3 regions of the Gordonia oleivorans genome follow, and region 1 is predicted to be linked to each of the others. Evidence: predicted binding sites of a transcription regulator. Region 1 holds the regulator's gene; each other region holds the start of a gene.
What was found. Region 1 encodes LexA, which represses DNA repair genes until DNA is damaged. Its sites were predicted from a motif close to CGAACANNTGTTCG; they were not measured.

Region 1 (7,380 bases):
TCGGGACGGACGGCGCCGCCATGGACACGCTGCAGGTGTCCGGAGCGCTCCAGGGTTGCCAGGTCGCGACGCACTGTCTCGCTGGTGACATCGAATCGCTCGGCGAGCGAGCTGACCGATGCGCGGCCATGCGAGCGAACCAGTTCGGCGATCGCCTGCTGTCTTTCTTCGGCGTACACGTTGCTCCGATCGGAGAGGACGGATGACGGGATGTCTGTGTCCATGTGGGTTTGGGCAAAACTTGATGTGGTTTTGGGTGGAACTCAATGTTGATATATCTGTGTTTACGCCTGTTTGTGTTGACAAGTCAAGGATTTCTTGTAACTTCGATCACAAGAGATGTTCGGCGGGCAGATTTTTCACAGATCGGGCCGCCGGGAGAGCGATCTCGCGACAGCACAGACCAGATCGGCCGACGACGGCCGAAACGAACCTCGAACGAAGGGCAGCGCAGTGAACGATCAGCAGGCTCAGGAACTGCGTGGGACCCCCGTGGTCGGCGGGAAGGCCTACGGGCCGGTGGTTCGCCCCGGCGAGCGCGTCGCCCCGGTGCATGACACCGCGACGATCCCGGAGGACGCGCGGGAGGCGGAGCAGTCCCGCTTCGTCGACGCGGCCGGGCTGGTGGCCGCCCGGCTGCGCGAACGTGCCTCACATGCCTCCGGTGCGGCCGCCGAGGTTCTCATCGCCACCGCCGGCCTCGCCGAGGACCGCGGCTGGATCGGTGCGGCGGGCAAGCTGATCTCCTCCGGGTCGTCGGCCGCATCGGCCGCGACCGCGGCGACCGACCAGTTCGCCGCGCTCTTCACCAAACTCGGCGGTCTGATGGCCGAACGCGTCACCGATCTCAACGATGTCCGCGATCGGGTCGTGGCCGAGTTGCTCGGACAACCCGAACCGGGTGTGCCGGTGCCCACCGAGCCGTCGGTGCTCTGCGCCGACGATCTGGCGCCGGCCGACACCGCCGGCCTCGATCCCAAACTGGTCACCGCGCTGGTGACCCGACTCGGCGGGCCGACCAGTCACACCGCGATCATCGCCCGGCAGCTGGGCATCCCGTGCATCGTCGCGGTCGCCGACCTCGACGAGGTACCCGCCGGAACCCTGGTGCTCGTCGACGGCACCGCCGGAACCGTTGTGCTGGAACCGGATCCGGAGCAGGCGCAGGCGGCCGTCGACGAGAGCCGGCGCGAGGCGGAACTCGTCGCGGGCTGGTCGGGGCCGGGGCACACCGCCGACGGTCACGAGGCGGCCATCCTGGCCAACGTCGCCGACGGTGTCTCCGCGCGCGCCGCCACCGCCTATCCGGTCGAGGGAGTGGGCCTGTTCCGGACCGAACTGGCCTTCCTCGACAGCGCCGAGGCACCCACGGTGGCCGAGCAGACCGAGCTCTACCGCGAGGTGCTCGAGGCGTTCGGGGGCAAGAAGGTCGTCGTGCGGACGCTCGACGCGGGTTCGGACAAGCCGTTGAAATTCGTCGACCACGGCACCGAGGCCAACCCCGCTCTGGGGGTCCGGGGTAATCGGATCACCGCTCGGCATCCGGAGATCCGCGCCGGGCAACTCGACGCCATCGCGGCGGCCGCCCGGGAGACCGGCAGCACTCCATGGGTGATGGCACCGATGATCGCCTCGGCCGACGAGGCCGCGGAGTTCGCGGCACAGGTCCGCGGGCGTGGTCTGGTCGCCGGGGTGATGGTCGAGATCCCGTCCGCCGCGATCCTCGCGTCGTCGATCCTCGCCGAGGTCGACTTCGTGTCGATCGGAACCAACGATCTGACGCAGTACACGATGGCCGCCGACCGCATGTCGGCCGATCTGGCCGAACTCACCGATCCGTGGCAGCCCGCGGTGCTCGCGCTCATCTCGATGGTGGCCGAGGCCGGGAAACGTACGGGTAAACCGGTCGGCGTCTGCGGTGAGGCCGCCGCCGACCCGCTGCTGGCCTGCGTACTCGTCGGACTCGGCGTCACCTCGCTGTCGAGTGCTCCGGCGGCGTCGGCGGCGGTCGGTGCCAAACTCGGCGGCGTCACACTCGATGCGTGCCGTGCCGCGGCGAGTGCTGCCCTCGCGACCGCCTCCCCGGCGGCCGCACGTGAGGCCGCCACCGCGGCGCTCGCCGGCTGAATTTCGGCGAGCGCCGCACCGGGCGGGCCCGGAGCCGGATCAGATCCGGCGCATCACCGTGACGACCTTGCCCAGGATGGCGGCGTCGTCGCCGGGGATGGGTTCGAAATGCTCGTTGTGCGGCATCAGCCACACGTGACCGTCCTTGCGCTTGAAGGTCTTCACGGTCGCCTCGCCGTCGATCATCGCGGCGACGATGTCACCGTTGTCGGCCACGTTCTGCTGCCGGACGACGACCCAGTCGCCGTCACAGATCGCGGCGTCGATCATCGACTCGCCGACCACCTTCAGCAGGAACAGTGAACCCTCGCCGACGAGTTCACGCGGCAGCGGGAAGACGTCCTCGACGGCCTCCTCGGCGAGGATCGGTCCACCGGCCGCGATGCGCCCGAGAACCGGGACGAAGGTCGGGGCGGGCAGATTCGACGCGACCGCGGTGTCGTCCGGTGGGGTGTGCTCGCCGTCCTGCACGTTGACCGCGCGTGGGCGGTTGTGGTCGCGCTTGAGCAGTCCCTTGCGTTCCAGTGTCCGCAGCTGATGGGCGACCGACGACGTCGAGGCCAGCCCGACGGCGTCGCCGATCTCGCGGATGCTCGGCGGATAGCCGCGCTCGCGCACCGACTTGCGGATCACATCGAGCACGCCCCGCTGACGCGGCGTGAGCGAGGCCTCCGCGGCCGCCGCGTCGAACGGGACCTCCGGCTCGTCGGCGGCGGCCGATCCGCGGCCGCGCTTGGTCGACGACGTCGACGTCGTCGAACGTCGGTTCTTCTCACTCATCGGGTGTTCGATCCTTTCGGTCGGAAACTCTGTTGTGGTCGGACGGTGTTGTCGGTGGTCCGGTGCGGTCGGTTGTCCCGTGCAGTCGGTGGTCCGGTGCGGCCGGGGTTTGTCCGCGGGTCTGCGCTGCTGGTCAACGGCCAGGTTAGTCCAGGTCACCGACAACTTCAAACATTTGTTCGACGTGTTGCGAGAAATTGTCGGAGGTGCGTGATAGAACTTCGAACATCAGTTCCTCGAACGAGTGATCGAGATCGGAGACTCTCATGCAGAACACCTTGGTTCGCAGTGAAACCGCAGGTCAGGCGCGTCGGGCGACGGTTCGGCGCACCCCGTCCGGTGCCCGTTTCGGTGCCGCTCCCGATGCCCGGGGTGCGGCGCGAGACGATGTCACGCCCCGGCGCGGCGCGATCGTGCATGCCGGACGGCCGGTGCCGGCTCGCCGCGCCACCCCGGCGGCGCGGCACCGGCACCTCCACCGCCCGGCCGACAATCGTCCGGTCGACCGGCCCCGGGTCGCGATCCCCAGGCGCCCGGCCGGGACGCCGTGCGCCGCGCCCGCGTCGCAGTCCCGTCGGGCGGGCCGTCGCGGTGCCGCGGTGGCCCTGCTGACCGGGGTGGCGCTGGCGATGCTGGTGTGGCTGATCGGTGTCGCCGGCAGCGATTACCAGGAATCCACCGCCCCCACGCCGGTGGCCACGCAGGTGGTGCACGTCCGGGCGGGGGAGTCGCTGAACTCCGTCGCCGCGCGCGTCGCGCCCGAGATGCCGCGGCAGGCGGTCATCGACGAGATCGTCGAGCTCAACGACATGGGTGGCAGCGCCCTGCGTGTCGGTCAGGCGCTGCTGACGCCCGCATATCGCTGAGCGGTGAGGCGCTATTCTCGATGCATGCGCTGCCCGTTCTGCAGGAATGATGACACCAAGGTCATCGACTCCCGAGTCGCCGACGAGGGACAGGCGATCCGTCGTCGCCGTTCGTGCAGCGCCTGTGGCCGACGATTCTCCACCGTGGAGACCGCCGTGCTGGCGGTGGTTAAGCGCAACGGCGTCACCGAACCGTTCAGTCGGGAGAAGGTGATGCGCGGGGTGCGCCGCGCCTGCCAGGGACGGCACGTCCACGAGGACGATCTGGCCCAGTTGGCGCAGCAGGTCGAAGAGACGGTGCGCGCCTCGGGCGTCGCGGAGATCCCCAGCAACGAGGTCGGTCTCGCCATTCTCAAACCGTTGCGTGACCTCGACGAGGTCGCCTATCTCCGGTTCGCGTCGGTGTACCGGTCGTTCGATTCCCTCGAGGACTTCCAACGCGAGATCGACGATCTGCAGGGCAATCTCACGCGGCGCAACGGCACGGATGCGCCCGATGCCCTCTCAGCCGAGTCGATCCAGGGTTCGTAGCGCACGCTTCTCCGAGATCGGATATCGGGTGCCCAGCCGCTGGGCGAACAGACCCACCCGCAGTTCCTCGACCATCCAATGCGCCTGTTCGTTGACGAGATCGCGACGGGCCTCGGGTACCTCGGCGAGTCGCTGATTCCACCGCCCGGTGACCCGGTCGAGCGTGCCCATGGCCGCCCGGTCCCGGTCCGCCGATCCCGGAAGGTGTTCCAGCCGTTCGCGTGCGGCCGCCAGATATCTCGGGAGTTCGGCCAGGTGCTCACGCGGGGTGGCCAGCACGAAGCCGTCGAAGATCAGGTTGGCCAGTTGCTCGGCGACGTCGTCGGCGGCGACCTGACCGGAATGCTCATCGATCGCCTGACGCAGCGGCGCGACCATCCGGAGTGCGTTGACGGCCGAGGCGAGATACTCCGGTGCGGCCGAACGTACGCGCGGACCGAGTGCGGCGGCCAGCGCATCGAACTGCTGCGGTGACCGCACCCGGGCCGCCGCGTCGACGTCGACGAGGTCCCGGATGGCCCGCCTGGTGCAGTCGGCGAAGAACTCGCTGGAATCCCGGTAGGGGTTCTGGCTCAACGCGAGTCGCCCGGCGGGGTCGAGGCCCGACGATGCCTTCGACGAGAGCCCGGTGATGGTGTGGTCGAGCAGCGCGATGACACCGACGACCCGCATCCGGTTGGCCTCGTCCTCGGTGGCGGCGGTGGCCCGCGCGACGCCCACGGATCGGCCGGGATCCCCGACGGCACGCAACGTGGGATGGCGGGTGATGTGTTGGCCCGCGACGTCGGCGGTCTCGGTGGCCGCCAGGGTGCCGAGCCCGTCGGCGGTCCAGGTGGTGTACACCGCGGCCGGGGGTGTCGGTCGACGGTCCGCTCCGTCGGCGGTGAGATCTGTGAACGACTTGCTGCGCCTGCGGATCTCGCCCGAATCGTCGATGACGGCGAAGGTGATCCGCAGGTGGGCGGGCAGGCGGTCGACGGCGAAGTCCGCCGGTGTCACGGTGTGCCGGGTGATCGTCGACAACTCGCGGGCCAGCCCACGGACCAGTGGTTCGGAGCGCGGCGTCAGCCGGGACAGGGCCAGATCGGCGAAGCGCTGTGCCGGGGCCATTGTCTTGCGAAGCTGTTTGGGCAGGGTCTTGACGAGTTCGGTGGCCAGTTCCGATCGCATTCCCGGTACCAGCCAATCGAATCCGGCGTTGCGGACGTGGGGGAGCAGGGCCTGCGGAATGACGACGGTGACCCCGTCGTCGGGTGCGCCCGGCTCGAATCGGTAGCGCAGTTCCAGGCGGGTGTCGCCCTGCTGCCATGCCCCCGGATAGTCGGTGTCGGCGACGGCGACGTCGGCGGCCACATCGGCGGGGGTCAGATCCAGCAGGGTCGGGTCGGTGCGCCGCGCCGACTTCCACCACGTGTCGAAATGCCGCGCCGAGGTCACCTCGGCGGGGATGCGCTTGTCGTAGAACTCGTAGAGCTGCTCCTCGGAGATCACCACGTCGCGACGCCGGGCGCGGTGCTCGACGTCGGCGGCCTCGGTCAGCAACTGCCGATTCTGTTCGAAGAAACGATGATTCGTCCGCCAGTCGCCCTCGACGAGGGCATGGCGGATGAACAGGTCGCGCGACACCTCGGGGTCGATCGGGCCGTAGTTGACGCGTCGGCGCGCCACCAGCGTCACGCCGTAGAGGGTGACGCGCTCATAGGCCATCGCGGCGCCGCGCGTGGAGGACCAGTGCGGTTCGCTGTGGGTGCGTTTCACCAGATCGCCGGCGAGCTTCTCCGCCCACAACGGGTCGACCCCGGCCACCGTGTGCGCGAACAGCCGGGACGTCTCGATGATCTCGGCGGCCATCAGGAAGGCCGGCGGTTTCCTGGACACCGACGACCCGGGGAAGATCATCAGCGTGGTGTTGCGGGCACCGGTGTACTCGCGGCCCTCGGCGGCCCGGACCGCGATGTTGCCGAGCAGGCCGGCGAGGATGGCGCGATGGATCGCGTCGGCATTCGGTTCGGTCTCGGGGATCTGCCAGTCGAGGTCGATGACGATTCCGCGCAACTGGCGGTGCAGGTCCTGCCATTCGCGGATGCGCAGGTAGTGCAGGAACTCGCGTTCGCAGGTGCGTCGGAACTGATTGGCCGACAACTCCTTACGTTTCTCCTGCACATATCGCCACAGCTGCGTATAGCTCAGGAAGTCCGAACCGGGGACGGCGAAACGCCGATGACTGGTGTCGGCGGCCTCCCGGTGTTCGGCCGGGCGTTCCCGGACGTCGGGAATCGACAGGGCGGCCGCGATCACCAGCACGTGGTCGAGGCAGCCCTCGTCGCGGGCGGCCACCAGCATCCGGGCGATCCGCGGATCGACCGGGATGCGGGCCATCGTGGCGCCGACCTTCGTCAGGCGCACCTCGCCCTTGTCGCGGCCGCCGGCGTCCGGTCCGCTGCCGCGTCCGGAGCCCTTGCCCGGCACCGTGATCGCTCCCAGTTCCGACAGCACGCCGACGCCGTCGCGGACCGCCCGGGAATCCGGCGGCTGCACGAAGGGGAAGTCCTCGATGTCGCCGAGACGCAGGGACGTCATCTGCAGGATGACCGACGCGAGATTGGTGCGCAGGATCTCCGGGTCGGTGAAGGCGGGCCGCGCATCGAAGTCGGATTCGGAGTACAGCCGGATGCAGATACCCGGGGCCACACGTCCACATCGACCGGCGCGCTGGCGGGCACTGGCCTGCGACACCGGTTCCACCGGCAGCCGCAGGACCTTGGTGCGGGTGGAGTAGCGGGAGATCCGCGCGGTGCCCGAGTCGATCACGTACCGGATTCCGGGAACGGTCAGCGACGTCTCGGCGACGTTGGTGGACAACACGATTCGTCGTCCGTCCGACGGCGTGAACACGCGCTGCTGATCGGCGATGGACAGCCGGGCGAACAGCGGGACGACCTCGGCGCCCGCGGCGATGCGGCGCGACAACGACGCCGCCGCCTCCCGGATGTCGCGTTCGGTGGGCAGGAACACCAGGATGTCGCCGCGACCGGCGGTGCCCCACAGTTCGTCGATGGCGGCGTCGACGCCCTGG
Region 2 (7,380 bases), on a different contig from region 1:
ATCGAACATGCTTGTCCCGTATCGATATTCACCAGGTGAACCTGTCCGGTGGTCGATGCGACGGCCAGCGTCGAGTCGTCGATCGCGACGAGATCGTCGAGGAATCCCGGTGCCGGAGCGGTGAGATCGGCCGCCGTGACGGTGGCGGCCGGATCGTCGACGGGCACCCGGAGCACGCGGCCGGTGGCGCTGACCGTCATGGTCACGTAGAGATCGTCGCCCAGGATGGTCACGCCGTTGATCCCGGTTCCGTTGACCGTTGTCGACGGTGACAGATTCTGCGGGGCGGTGCGCGACCATGCCTCGTCGATGCGACTGTCGGGGTCCACTTGTCCGTCGGGACGCAGCCGCAGCAGGCCGAGCGCGCCGTCGGCGAGGTACACCGCTCCGTCCGCGCCGACGGCCAGCCCGTTGGGCATCCCGAGTCCGCGCGCGAAGACCTGCGGAACCGGTTGCGCCGCACGGGGATCGAATCGCACCACGGTTCCGGTGCGGGGCGCACCGGGGAGCATGCCGGTCGGCGAATCGCCGGTGGCGACATACAGTTGCCCGTCGGGACCCTGCCGGATGGAACCCGGGGCGTTCAGGGACACCGACGCCGTCCGCCGACCCGAGGCGTCGTACCGTTCGACGACGTTGCGGAACGATCGTGACACCCACAGCGAACCGTCGTCGGCCACAACGAGATTCTCGGCCCACCCGTCGAGCCCAGGGCTGTCGAGGAGGGTTGTCGTGGTGGCAGTGGTGCAGTGCGGTGTGTCCGCTCGTGCCGGCGTCGTGGAAACCGTTGTTGCCGTGGCGATCACGGCGCCGACGGCGACGACGATCGCCGTCCGGAATGTTGCGGGCACGACGCCCTCCTTACCACCGGGTTGACGGCCTCACTGACCGCCGTTGAGCAGCAATTCCATCAGTTTTGTCGGCGCGGTGCACGGGTCGTCGAAGGCGCCGGAACCGACGGGCTCGACCCAGAAGGTGTAGATGCCACGACTCGGCGCCTTGGTGGTCACCCCGCACACCGCGGGCCGTTTGGGGTCTCTCGCGGTGAAGGCGGTCTGGCTGGCGATCTTGATGTTCTCGGTGGTGTAGCCGAGTTGTTTGTCGGTGTCCTTCTCCACGTTGAGATTTCCCCACTCGAACCAGTTGAAGGTGACGTACGCGGTGACCGCTCCGGCGACGAACCATCGGCAGTTGGCACCGAAGAAGATGGCCTCGGCCGCGCTTCCGCCGACGGCCTTGGCGACCTGATCGGTGGACAGCACCTGACATTCCAGGGTGAGTTGGTCGAACTGGTCGGTGTCGACGTTGCCCGACTGCTGTCCGGACGAGCGCGCCTCCTCCACCGACAGTGCCTGGCCGTCGACGCTGCGGGTACACGACGCGAGGAGGCCGACGATCAGTGCGGCGAGGATGATCACCAGCGCGGTGCGCCGACGACGGCCATGGGTGCGGGAACAGGTGCGGCCGGTCATTGCGCACGCTCGATCGACATCGTCGACAGTTCGCGTGCCGCGTTGCACACGGCCTCGGAGTCGGGGACCGGCGTCGCCGTGGTGGAGCGTGTGAGACCGGCACTGACCGACCATTCGAAGAAGTCGGCGTCGAATTGAATCCCGATCTCGCAGATCCCGGCATCGGAGGCGATGAAACCCTTGTGCCCGTCGATGTCGATGTCTTCGGTGCTATCCCGGGAGAGTTGTTCGGTGGCGCGTTCCCGGCCGATCGGCGAGCCGCGGTACCAGTTGAAGGAGGCGACGGGGCCGGTCGGGCTGGGTCCGGAACTCCATTCGCAGGCCGACGGGTTGTTCACGACCAGGGCCAGATTCCCGAATCCGGTGATGCGATTGACCTCTTCGGTGGTGACGTTGCCGCAGGCACCGAAGAACGGACCGGCCCCGGCCGCACCCGGTGCCACGGGAGTGTTGCGGGTGGTCGGCGAGTCGTCGTCGGAACTCGACGAGCAGCCGGAGAGCAGAACGGTGATGACGGTGACGGCTGCCGTGAGGGCCAGCATGGCCGGCCCGCTGCGGAATCTGTCGAGTTCGCGGCGTTCCCGTTTGGTGGGCCGTCCGGCGCCGCGGTCGCGTCGGGGCTGGCTGGCGATGATCTCCCGCGACGGGGGTGGCGGCGAGTGATCGATGTAGCACTCGGCGGCGAGCTGGGCGGAGACGCGTTTACTGAGGAGTTTGGTGACCTCGACGATGCGGTCGCGGCCGTTGAGGCGGACCTCGACGCGGTCGCCGACGGCCACGTGCTGGGCCGGTTTCGCGGTGACGCCGTTGACCCGGACATGTCCGCCGCGGCAGGCGGCACCGGCCGCCGATCGGGTCTTGGTGAGTCTGATCGCCCAGATCCAGCTGTCGACGCGAATGGACGACATTCGCTACTTCTGCCGCGTCAGCATGTAGTAGCCGCCCCCGATCGCAGCGATCGCGAAGATGATGGCGAGCCATTCGGCGCCGAAAATCCACAGCACCGCGAAGATCGCGATCGCCGGCGACACCGCGACCGCACTCATCACCGGATGCTGCCGCACCACCTGGCTGACGGCTTTGCTCTTGTTCGGGTCGATGGCCATGGGGATCGGCGTCTCCTTGTCGGCATCCATGTGACTACTGATGCCCCATCCACTGTAACCAACGAAGGCGACGACTCGGCCGCGCAAACCGCCCCGCGTCGGAATCGATCGCGGGGCGGTGTGCGGCGGGTTGTGCCGCGCGTTCTGTAGAACCCGGGGAACCGTCAGTTGGCGCCGGTCACCGTCGGGGTCGAGCCGTTGGAGCTCGACGTGTCATCGTCGTCGGAGTCATCGGATTGATCGGTGTCGTCGGTCGACCCGGTCGACGGGGTTGCGGCTGTCGAGCGGCTCGTCGAGGTCGACGTCTTGCTGCTCGAGCTTGACGAGCTCGACGAGCTCGCCGTAGAGCCCGATGTCGCCGTCGCCGACGATGAGGTGGTCGACGGTGAGGTGGTTGTGGTTGTGGCCGAATCGCTTTCCGTGTCATCGTCGTCGGTCTCCGAGATCGCCGCGGACCGCAGCAGGCCGGCACTCGGGGTCGTGGACGTCGACGTCAGGGCGCGCGTCGAGACGAGCGACGACGCGGACGTCGAACCGGTCGTGTACGGCCCCAGCGGCTGCAGACCGAACGGGAACGTGCTCTGCGGAATCGAAATGATCGGGATGATCTGGTCGGTGTCGAGATCCCCGAGGGCGATCGTCGGCAATGCCAGGCCGTTGGGGCGGACGGAACCGTTGATCGTGGTTGTCGGGAAGATCGTGATGGTCGATCCGAGCCAGTTCACCGTGACCGGCGCCGACAATCCGTAGTCACTCGTCAGGGCCAGGAGGGAATCACCGCCGAGCGACAGGCGGATGAAGTCCTGGCTGAGTGACGGGGTCTGCCCGGCGAAGATGTCGGTGATGACCTCGCCCAGCACGTTGGTGGTGTCGAAGAGCACCGACGACGGATCGGTCAACGCGAACTGCACCTGCGGAATGCTCTGCAGCTGATCGAGCTTGAAGTCGAAGGTGCCCAACACATTTGCACACGCACCGACGTTCTCGGCGTAGGCCGCTGTCAGTCCGCCGTAGCAGCCGACGGATTGGATGGCGGGGATCTTGAGCCCGGTGTTCACACCAAGAAGGGTCAACGGAATCTCATCGGTGGTCCAGGCATTCGCGATGCCCACCAAGGCGAACGCATAGGCACTGCGACCACCACTAGCACCTGCGGTAGCCAGACTCAGAGGCAAGTACGAGATAGCAGTGGCCTTGCCACCTCCCGACGCGAACGCAAACTGGAAGCCGTTGCCGATTACCGTCGCCGAACCATCAGCAGCGGGAGGAGTCGGAAGCGATGTCGGGAGCCTGAGATCGGAATTCAGCCACTCCAAGAAACCGTTCAGAGCGGTCAGGACACCTCCCGCACTGTCTACAAGCCCTTTCACCGGGTCGTAAACCGCAACTGGAACCAGCTCGATGCTGGTGGGGCTCACGATGGCAATGCCGAGCCCACCCATGTCGGTGCTGGACTGAGTGCAATCCGCTCCGCCGTTGGGGTCGCCGCCTGAAGCGCACATCTCCAGGCGCCACTGTTCAAGGAGTTCAGCCCCGCCGTCGCTCAGCGCGTCCGCGACTACCTGACCAAGTGGATTAGTGGAGTCGTAGTCATCATCCAGCCAGTCAACAAGGGCGGATAAGTCGCTGTAGTCGGCCGCCCGCGCCTGCCCCTCCCCCATGGTCACGCCGATGCCGAGGGTCAGGACGGTGAGGATGGCGATCATCCCGGCGGTGATCCGGCGGTGCCGCCGAGGTCCGCGTTGGGTCCCGGAAAGATGTTCGGGGCGTTCCGTTTCCGGACGCAACGGGGTGGTGCTCATGCAGTGGTCTCCTGTTTCCTTAAGAGAAGCTGAGACAGTTAACCACGAGTAACCCTGCCCACGCACGCGATCCACAAACTCCGTTGATCCACAGATTCCGGGGTGGTCGTGCTCGTCAGAATTTTTTGTCGGTGGCCGTCACTACAATGATGGTCAGATCGAAGAGAGCTTCGACGGTCATCATGTTCGAGGGGCGACGATGAGCACAGTACCTCTATCCACCAGGATTCGTGCCGACGTGCGGGATGCGTTGCTGAACCAGGGCCCGTCTCCGTGGCCTGGATTGCCGGCCGAGTTCTTGTTCGGGGTGGACGTCGATCGGTTGGATCAGCATTCGATCAACGAGGTGCTGGTCGCGATGACCGAGTTGGATCGGTGCCGCTCGTATATGGCGTGGCTGGATTACTTCTTCATCGCGTATCTGGTGACGTGTCTGACCGATCATCGGTTGGATGAGTCGGCGGAGTACGCGCAGATCGTGGCCGAACACATCGCACGCACCCGCAACCTGGCGAACGCGACCACCCGACGGTTGGTTGATGAGGCGATCGTGATGGCCATCCGGCTGCCCAAGACCGGGCGGGCATTACGCGAGGGGCGGATCAGTCACAGTCAGTTCCGGACCCTGATCGACCGCACCAGCCTGCTCGATCCCGGCCCGGCACTGCATCCGAACACCGCACTGGTCGACGCCGCGATCGCGGACCGGTTGTTCGAGCGGACCGGGCAGTGGCCGGCAACCAGCTTGCGGGACATGGCCGACAAAATCGTGTTCCAGCATGCTCCGGATGCTGTGCGGGAACCGCGTAAGCGGAACCTGGAGAAGCGGGGTGTGTTCACTCATTTCGAGGGGGATGGGACCGGGGAGATCACCGGCACCATGTCCGCGGAGAACATCACGATCGCGGAGAAGACGATCAGTGCGTTGGCCGACTGCGCGTGCCGGAAGGATCCGCGGACCCGGCGGCAACGTCAGGCCGATGCCATGTACTCCCTGTTGTCGGGGACGCAGTTCAGGTGTGACTGCGGGCGTGAGGACTGTCCCGCGGTGATCCCGGAGCCGGGCTGTATTCCGGATGTGCAGATCGTGTTGCACGTGATCGCTGATGAGACCACCGCCGCGGCGATCGAGGAACGCCAACGGCAACAGGAACAGCAGGAGCAGCGGGGACGACAGGTGCGGGAGCAGTCTGCGGCCGCGAGCGAATCCGATAGCAGTGCAACCGAATCGGTGGTCCAGTCACAGCGTCCGGAATCGGAATCGGTACCCGAACCCGAGCCAGTCGCCGAGGCCGACGCGGGTCCGGCCCAGATGTCGCTACTCGATGAGAGCGGTCCCTCTGACGCGGACAGTGCAGACGCGGAACAGGCACCGGAACCGGCGCCCGAACCCCAACCGGAGCCAGACGCCGACGTGGGTGCGGCGCGGATGTCGTCGCGTATGGAGAGTCCCGAGGGGAACGCTCCTAACGGCGAGGGCACTCCCGATGCGGCCGTCGCGGACACCGGCGACGACTCATCCGGCGAAACGCCCTTGTCCGACGCTCAGAAGTACATCCAGCGGTTGCGCCGCGATACCGCGCGCTCCAGCGAGGACGCCATCGAGTGGCTGGTGAACGCCGAACGCCGAGCACAGGAAACGGCGGCCACCAGCGCCGACACCGCTTCTACCGATGCCGAATCCGGCTCTGCCGAAACGGTTTCGGCCGCCGAGACCCCGATCGACGGTAACCTCGGCTACCTCGTCGGGCAGGGCGCGGTCATCCCCGAACAGATCCTCGATCTGATCAGCCGATACCCGACGACGATCCGACGGATGGTGCCCAAAGGGGTGAACCCCGAGGACGTCGAACTCCCGAGCGCGTTGCCGTCGGATCCGTGCCGACTGTCGACGGCATTGGACACATTCATCCGGATTCGTCACGGCGAGTGCGTCATCCCCGCCTGCCGGGGTAGCGCGTTCGACGGGGATTGCGATCACGTACACGAATACGACCACGAGCATCCCGAACTCGGTGGGCAGACCACCCCCGACGGACTGAACGCGAAGTGCCGTGGCCATCACCTGCAGAAAACGCACTCCCGCTGGCTCGATGATCAGTACCGCGATGAGAACGGTCGGCTGGTCACGGTTTTCACCACCCCGGAAGGGCTGAACATTCCGGGACCGGCGGAAACCCTCGAAGACTTCTTCGGCGGGCTACGCCGCTACCGGTTCGCCGACCCACCCGCCGCGCCACCGACACCACGGGAACCGGGCGTGATCCCGACCAGCAAACGGGATCGGCTCGCCGCCAAGTACGAACGGCGACGCCGCGAACGCGAACGCAACCGCGCCCGCATCACCGACGGCGTGGACCCGCTCAACCCGCCACGCCCGAAACGACGCAAGAAGCGATACCCCGTCGTGCCCGATGACGGCGCACCACCGCCCTTCTGAGGTGGCGTCACCAGCGGTCGCGGTCCAGGTCCTGCCCCTGGGCCGCGGCATCTGCGGCACAACCGAATCCGACGATCCACCGGCCGTCGGACAACTCGACCCTGCCCAGCATCATCGGTTCCGGCAGCGCCGCAAGGAACTCGCCGAGCGCCGCGGTCGACACGATCCACCGTTCGCCGTGAATCGCACGCCCCACGGCCGGATCACGGATCAGACCGGGCTTCGGTGGCGTCGTGTCGAGTGCGACAACGCGATACATCGCGGACGTCGTCAGCTTGCCGACCCATCGGGCACCGCGGTCGGCGAGCTCATGCACCAACGGGCCGCCGGCCATGTGCGCCCCGAACACGGCGAGTTCCACCGTCGTCGCGGCACTCTCGACCCACGTCGGCGCCGATTCCTCGGCACCACCGAATCGTCGGGCGATATCCATGACCACGGCATCCTCGTGCCCGCGACCCAGGAACGTCACCCCGAATTGTGCAGTGCTCCCGTCGGATTCGGTGACAGACCCGGCCGGCACCGCGACCCCGCACAGGTCGAAGAGGTTGCAGAAGTTG
Region 3 (7,380 bases), on a different contig from region 1:
GTCGTCGACGGTGTCGTGCTTCCCCTCCGGGTCGGCGAACGATCCGGCGGCGGGAACACCCGGCGCCGAGGTGGTGGTCGCCGATCCCTCGGCCGACCTGCCCGAGACGATCGTGATGACCGGCGCGATGACCACCAACTCCGATCTGGCCGACGTCGACAATGCCGGGGTCACCGTGCGCACCATGGCCACCGGCGACAACGTGCTCTGGTACGTTCCCCGGCCCTCCGATCGTGTCGAGAGCGAGGACGACGATGAGGAATCCGTCCTCCCGTCGATCGTGTGGCCATTGTTCTTCCTCGCCTTCTTCGTCGCGATCGCCGTCTCGCTGTGGCGTGGACGCCGATTCGGACCACTTGTCGCCGAACCACTTCCGGCCGTCGTCAAGGCCATCGAGACGACCCGGTCACGGGGACGCCTCTACCGCAAGGCCGCCGACGCCGGGCGTGCCGCGGCGATTCTGCGCGTGCACACCACCGCGTCGATCGCCCGCTACCTCGGCCTGGCCTACGACCCGGTCCGGGCCCTCGACGCGATCTCCTCGGACACGCCGATCGAGCACGACCCGGCGCTGGATTCCGTCGTTGCCGCCGTCGCGTCGGCGACCGGACGCGACTCCCGGCAGGTCGCCGCGCTGCTGGCCGGCCCACTCCCCACCGACGACACCCAGCTGGCGCAGTTCACCTCCGACCTGACCGACCTCGAGAAGGAAGTTCGACGCACACCATGACCTCTGAACCCGCGACCCCTCACCCCACTGCGCCCTCCGAGCCCGCCGTCTCCGTCGCCAAGGACACCGCCGGAGCCACGGACACTGCCGGAGCCGCAGCCCGCGATCCACGTCAGACCCTGGGTGCGGTCCGCGCCGAGGTCGCCAAAGCGGTTGTCGGACAAGACCCGGCCGTCGCCGGTATCCTCATCGCGCTGCTGTGCCGTGGTCACATCCTGCTCGAAGGTGTTCCGGGAGTGGCGAAAACCCTGCTGGTGCGATCGGTGGCGCAGGCGTTGGCGGTGGACACCAAACGGGTGCAGTTCACCCCGGATCTGATGCCCGGTGACGTCACCGGCTCGCTGATCTTCGACAACGCCACCTCCGAGTTCACCTTCCGGCCCGGCCCCGTCTTCACCAATCTGCTTCTCGCCGACGAGATCAACCGCACCCCACCCAAGACCCAGGCCTCCCTGCTGGAGGCGATGGAGGAACGTCAGGTCTCCGTCGACGGTGTGCCGCGGCCGCTGCCCGACCCGTTCCTGGTGGCGGCCACCCAGAATCCCGTCGAATACGAGGGCACCTATCCGCTGCCCGAGGCCCAGTTGGACCGGTTCCTCCTGAAGGTCACGTTGCCGATCCCGCCGCGCGACGACGAGATCACCGTATTGAGCAGGCACGCAGCCGGATTCAACCCGCGCGACCTGACCGCCGCGGGCCTGCGACCGGTGGCCTCGGCGGCCGACATCGTGGCCGGCGCCGACGCGATCCGGCATGTGGCGGTGGCGCCGGCGATCGCCGCGTACATCGTCGACATCGCGCGCGCCACCCGCAGTTCGCCGTCGCTGGCATTGGGGGTCAGTCCGCGCGGTGCCACCGCATTGTTGTCCACGAGCCGTGCCTGGGCGTGGCTGTCCGGCCGTGACTTCGTCACCCCGGACGACGTCAAGGCACTCGCGCAATCGACTCTGGCCCATCGGCTCTCGTTGCGTCCGGAGGCGGAGTTGGAGGGCGTCTCGGTGGCCGCGGTGCTCGACGCCGCGATCCACTCGGTGCCGGTCCCGCGCTGATGGTGCTGACCGGCCGCTTCGTCGCCCTCCTCGCGCTGGGCATCATTCCCGCGGTGGTGTTCCCCCACGTGTGGGTGGTGTTGCTGTGGGTGTTCGCCTGCGCGGTGGTGATGGCGGTCGATCTGCTCGCGGCCGGTTCGACGGCACTGCGACTGTATCGCCTTCCGTCGGCACCAATCCGTCTCGGCGGTGCCGGTTCGTCGGTGATCGTCGCCGAGAATGTCGGGACCCGGAGATTCAGAGGGCGGCTGCGTGATTCGTGGCAGCCCTCGGCCGGGGTGCGGTCCGGTGAGCACGACCTCGACATCCCGCCGGGGGAACGCCGGGAACTGACCACGGTTCTGGTGCCGGTGCGTCGCGGTGATCGGCTCGCGGTACGCGCGACCATCCGACGCCCCGGTCCGCTCGGCCTGGCCGCACGACAGCACAGCTATCCCCTGCCCGGGGTGATTCGTGCTCTGCCACCGTTCAATTCACGCAAGCATCTCCCGTCACGCCTGGCCCGACTACGCCAGCTCGACGGTCGGTCGGCCGTGCGTATCCGCGGTCAGGGCACCGAATTCGATTCGCTGCGTGACTATGTCGAGGGCGATGACGTCCGCAGCATCGACTGGCGCGCGACGGCACGCCGACGCTCGGTGGTGGTGCGCACCTGGCAACCGGAGAAGGACCGCCACATCATCATCGTGCTGGACACCTCACGGACCTCCGCCGCACGCGTCGGTGACGCGCCCCGCCTCGACGCGGCGATGGATGCGGCACTGCTGTTGTCGGCGTTGGCCGCCCACGCCGGTGATCGGGTCGACCTGATCGCCGGTGACCGGGTGATCCACCGACGTGTCGTCGGATCGCCGCGCACCACCCTCCTCGGCGACCTGGTCAACGCGATGACCGAGCTGCAACCGGCTCTGCTGGAGGCGGATTGGCCGTTGCTCGCCGCCGAGGTCACCACGCTTACGCGCCAACGGGCGCTGGTCGTGCTGCTCACGCCGCTCGAACCGGCCGCGGTGGAGGAATCGCTGCTGGCTCCACTGTCGGTGCTCGCGTTGCGGCACAAGGTGATCATCGGCTCGGTCCGCGACCCGGCGGTGGAGGAGATGAGTGCGCGACGCGACGACGCCGCCGAGATCTACGAGGCAGCCGCGGCGGCGCGCACCCTGATGGTGCGTGAACGGACCGAATCGGCGCTGGGACGCATCGGGGTCGACGTGGTCGATGCCGATCCCGAACACCTCCCGGCCGCTCTGGCCGATCACTACCTGGTGCTCAAGTCACGCGGGCTGTTGTAGCAGTTTCGGTGGGGCCCTTCGTGATTCGATGCGCGGCCGAGTGCCGACGATCCTGCGAGTAGGAGTATTCGCCGGACCGAGCGGGTCGCGGTCGGGGCCACCGTCCGTCACCCGACGTCGGGCGCGGAGCTGAGTTGTCCCCAGAAGTCGATTGGTCCACAGATGGGGTGGCCGATCGTCGGCGTGAACGGTTTTGTCGGTGGCCGTCTTTACAATGATGGTCAGATCGAAGAGAGCTTCGACGGTCATCTTGTTCGAGGGGGCGAGGGTGAGCAGCATTCCATGGAGCGCGCGGATTCGTGGGGATGTGCGCGACGCGTTGTTGAAGCAGGGGCCGTCGCCGTGGCCGGGGTTGCCGCCGGAGTTTCTGTTCGGGGTGGATCCGGATCGGTTGGATCAGCATTCGATCAACGAGGTGTTGGTCGCGATGACCGAGTTGGATCGGTGCCGTTCCTATATGGCGTGGCTGGATTCGTATTTCACCGCGTATGTGGTGAGGTGTCTGACCGACCGGCCGTTGGACGAGTCGGCGGAGTACGCGCAGATCGCGGCCGAACACATCTCCCGCACCCGCAACCTGGCGATGGTGACCACCCGGCGGATGCTGGATGAGGCGATCGTGATGGCCACCCGCCTGCCGAAGACGGGGCGGGCACTACGCGAGGGGCGGATCAGCCACAGCCAGTTCCGGACCCTGATCGACCGCACCAACCTGCTCGATCCGGGGCCGGCCTTGCATCCGAACACCGCGCTGGTCGACGCAGCGATCGCCGAGCGGTTGTTCAGCAGGCAGGGGCAGTGGCCGGCGACGAGTTTGCGGGACATGGTCGACAAGATCGTGTTCCAGCATGCTCCGGACGCCGTGCGGGAACCGCGGAAACGGAACCTGGACAAGCGGGGTGTGTTCACTCATTTCGAGGGGGATGGGACCGGGGAGATCACCGGCACCATGTCCGCGGAGAACATCACGATCGCGGAGAAGACGATCGCCGCCCTGGCCGACTGCGCCTGCCGGAAAGACCCGCGGACGCGGCGGCAACGCCAGGCCGATGCCATGTACTCGTTGTTGTCGGGGACGCAGTTCGCGTGTGAATGCGGCAAAGAGGACTGCCCCGCCGACATTCCGGAACCGGGCTGTATTCCGGATGTGCAGATCGTGCTGCACGTCATCGCCGATGAGACCACCGCTGCGGCGATCGAGGAACGCCAACAGGAACAGGAGCGCCAGGAACAGGAGCGCCAGGAACAGGAGCGGCAGGCGCAAGGACGGGGACGGTCCGATGCCGGCGACGAATCCGGTGGAGGTGCACGCCAATCGGTAGTTCAGTCGCGCCGTACGGAACCGAAGCCCGCATCCGAGCCGGATCTCGAGCCTGAGCTCGAGAAGGAACCCGAGCCCGAGCCGGCCACGCATACCGACACGCGTGCGGTGCAGATGACTCTGCCCGACGAATGCGGCTCGGACGCCGAGAGCGCAAGCGCAGAAACGGATGTCGCTGCGGAACCGCCACCCGAACCCGCCGACGATGGACCTCCCGATGCGGCGCCCGACGATGACACGGACGCCGCGCCCGCCGACGCCGAATCCCGCTCGGGCAGCACCGTTTCGGCCGCCGAGATGCCGATCGACGGGAACCTCGGCTACCTCGTCGGGCAGGGTGCGGTCATCCCCGAGCAGATCCTCGATCTGATCAGCCGATACCCGACCACGATCCGACGGATGGTGCCCAAGGGCGTGAATCCCGAGGACGTCGAACTCCCGTCGGCGTTGCCGTCGGATCCATACCGACTGTCGACGGCGTTGGACACATTCATCCGGATGCGTCACGGTGAGTGCGTCATCCCCGCCTGCCGGGGTAGTGCCTTCGACGGCGATTGTGATCACGTGCACGAATACGACCACGAGCACCCCGAACTCGGTGGACAGACCACCCCCGACGGGCTGAACGCCAAGTGCCGTGGACATCACCTGCAGAAAACGCACTCCCGCTGGCTCGATGACCAGTACCGCGACGAGAACGGACGGCTGGTCACCGTCTTCACCACGCCGGAAGGGCTGAACATTCCGGGGCCGGCGGAAACCCTCGAAGACTTCTTCGGCGGGTTGCGTCGCTACCGGTTCGCCGACCCACCAGCCGCACCACCGGCACCACGGGAACCCGGGGTCATCCCCACCAGCAAGCGGGATCGGCTCGCCGCCAAGTACGAACGGCGACGCCGCGAACGCGAACGCAACCGGACCCGCATCGCCGATGGCGTCGACCCTTTGAACCCGCCACGCCCGAGACGACGCAAGAAGCGATACCCCGTCGTGCCTGATGACGGCGCACCACCACCCTTCTGAGGTGACTCCGATCAGCTACTGAATGTCACAGCTCATCGAAGGGTGCGGCGTACCGAAACGTGCCGCGGATCGGCGATTCCGATTGCCCCTCCGGGATTCGCAGTGCCTGAAAGTGCCTACCCCACTCGGGGTCCGGTGCTTCGATCCCCAGGTCGGCGGCCGTCCGGAAGCCGAACCGGGCGTAGTACTCGGGATCGCCGAGCAACGCGAGGACGTGCTCGCCGGCGGCCGCCGCGTCGTCGATCAGCCGCGTCATGAGGGCCGAACCGATGCCACCGCCCTGGGCGTGCGGGATGACCGCGAGGGGCCCGATGCCGATCGCGGGATCGTCGCCGACCCAGCCGCGGGTGCCGATCACGAAGCCGACGATCTCACCGTCGTCGACGGCGACGAGCGACAGAGCGAGCAGATAGCCGTCGTCGGCGAACAACGCGTCGGTCAACGCGGCCTCGACCGCGTCCTCCCCATCGGTGCCGTCGTCGAAGGCCGCCAAAATGATGTCCCGGATACGGGGTCGATCCTGCGTCGTCTCCTGGCGGATGTCGATCGTCATCCGACTCACGCTACCGGTGCCATGAAATCACGGTCGGCGGCGTCGATGTCGCCGCGCTCGCCGTCGTTGTACGCCCACCGTCCGAGCGTGAAGACGTAGACGAAGAAGCCGACCCACACGGTGACACCGATCCCGATGCGCGCCCAGGTGGGCAGCGGCGACGGCGTGACGAAGGCCTCGATGATGCCGGTGATCAGCAGCAGCCCCACCAGCCCGAGGGCGATGCCGATGGCGGCGCGACCCTGCGCGGCCAGCGACTGCAGCCTCGGCGTGTCGCCGGGCGCCACCCACGCCCAGAAGACGCGGAGTCCGACGCCGGCGGCCACGAACAGGCAGGTCATCTCCAGCAGCCCATGGGGGGTGATGAGGCCGAAGAACACGTCGGCGCGGCCGTGCCGGATCATGATCGACGCGGTGACGGCGAGGTTGAGCACGTTGCTCCACAGCACCATGATCACCGGTAACCCGAACACCCCGAAGGCGATACAGGTGGCCGCGAGCCAGAAGTTGTTGGACCACACGCGAAATGCGAACGAGGTTGCCGCGTGCTCGGAGTAGTAGTTCGCGAAGTCGTTGTTGACGAGTTCCTCGATCTCCTGTGGTGAGCCGAAACTGGTCTCCACCCGCGGATGATCGAGGAACCACCACGTCAACGCCACCATGGCGAGCACCGAGGCGATCATCGTCGTCAGCCACCACCAGCGGGTCGCATACAGCGCGGCCGGGAAGGTGCGTCCGAGGTAACGCCCGAGGGTCGCCCAGGCGCCGAGTTTGACCCCGGCCGCCCGCGACCGCGCCCGGGCCAGCAGCGACGACAGGTATCCGACGAGCGCGGGGTCGGGGGCGCTGGATCGGATCACCGACAGGTGCGTCGCCACCTTCTGATACTCGTCGATCATCTCGTCGGCCTCCGAGCCGGTGAGCCGACGCCGACGCGACAATTCGTCGAGTCGGTCCCAGGTCGGCTTCTTGGCCGCCACGTAGGCATCGAGATCCACGCCGACATGGTAGTGGCTGCGATGTTCACCGGGGCCGATCCGGCCACGGCACCGTCATTCGGTCGGCTGTCCGCCGAAGCCGCGGCCGACGTGCTGGTTAGAGTGTCGCGTATGTATCCGATGGCTCCCCCGTCGCCGCGCGGGCCGTACCCGGCCGCGCCGGCGGGCACCGCGGCCTGGGGTCGGGGCGTACCCGCGACGGTGGGCGTCGGCCGCGACGATCTGGTGTCCGGGGAGGCGGTCGCCCTCGATCTGCCCGCCGCATCGCTGGGACTGCGCATCGCGTCCGGCCTCATCGACTTCGTCGTGGGGATGGCCGTCCTGATCTTCCTGCTGTGGCTGTCGTTCAAATTGGCCACCGACGAGGCCCTGTTCGGCGCCTGCGCCACGATGTCGGTGGTGCTGGCGTGGGCGGCG

Region 2: the regulator LexA is predicted to act here: its motif matches at 4,540-4,553, upstream of ABLE92_RS21175 (DUF222 domain-containing protein).
Region 3: the regulator LexA is predicted to act here: its motif matches at 3,296-3,309, upstream of ABLE92_RS14420 (DUF222 domain-containing protein).

The regions. Positions count from the first base shown of each region.
Region 1 covers NZ_JBDZDI010000002.1:348,377-355,756, forward strand. The annotation lists gene ABLE92_RS05015 (DeoR/GlpR family DNA-binding transcription regulator) at 1-179, opposite strand, end outside; gene ptsP (phosphoenolpyruvate--protein phosphotransferase) at 340-2,127, shown strand; gene lexA (transcriptional repressor LexA) at 2,167-2,907, opposite strand; gene ABLE92_RS05030 (LysM peptidoglycan-binding domain-containing protein) at 3,174-3,773, shown strand; gene nrdR (transcriptional regulator NrdR) at 3,798-4,304, shown strand; gene hrpA (ATP-dependent RNA helicase HrpA) at 4,278-7,380, opposite strand, start outside.
Region 2 covers NZ_JBDZDI010000020.1:27,059-34,438, reverse strand. The annotation lists gene ABLE92_RS21200 (SMP-30/gluconolactonase/LRE family protein) at 1-851, opposite strand, end outside; gene ABLE92_RS21195 (DUF3558 domain-containing protein) at 882-1,472, opposite strand; gene ABLE92_RS21190 (DUF3558 family protein) at 1,469-2,380, opposite strand; gene ABLE92_RS21185 (hypothetical protein) at 2,384-2,578, opposite strand; gene ABLE92_RS21180 (hypothetical protein) at 2,743-4,380, opposite strand; gene ABLE92_RS21175 (DUF222 domain-containing protein) at 4,580-6,820, shown strand; gene atzF (allophanate hydrolase) at 6,828-7,380, opposite strand, start outside.
Region 3 covers NZ_JBDZDI010000008.1:142,040-149,419, reverse strand. The annotation lists gene ABLE92_RS14435 (DUF4350 domain-containing protein) at 1-730, shown strand, start outside; gene ABLE92_RS14430 (AAA family ATPase) at 727-1,779, shown strand; gene ABLE92_RS14425 (DUF58 domain-containing protein) at 1,779-3,068, shown strand; gene ABLE92_RS14420 (DUF222 domain-containing protein) at 3,337-5,412, shown strand; gene ABLE92_RS14415 (GNAT family N-acetyltransferase) at 5,438-5,965, opposite strand; gene ABLE92_RS14410 (stage II sporulation protein M) at 5,971-6,963, opposite strand; gene ABLE92_RS14405 (RDD family protein) at 7,075-7,380, shown strand, end outside.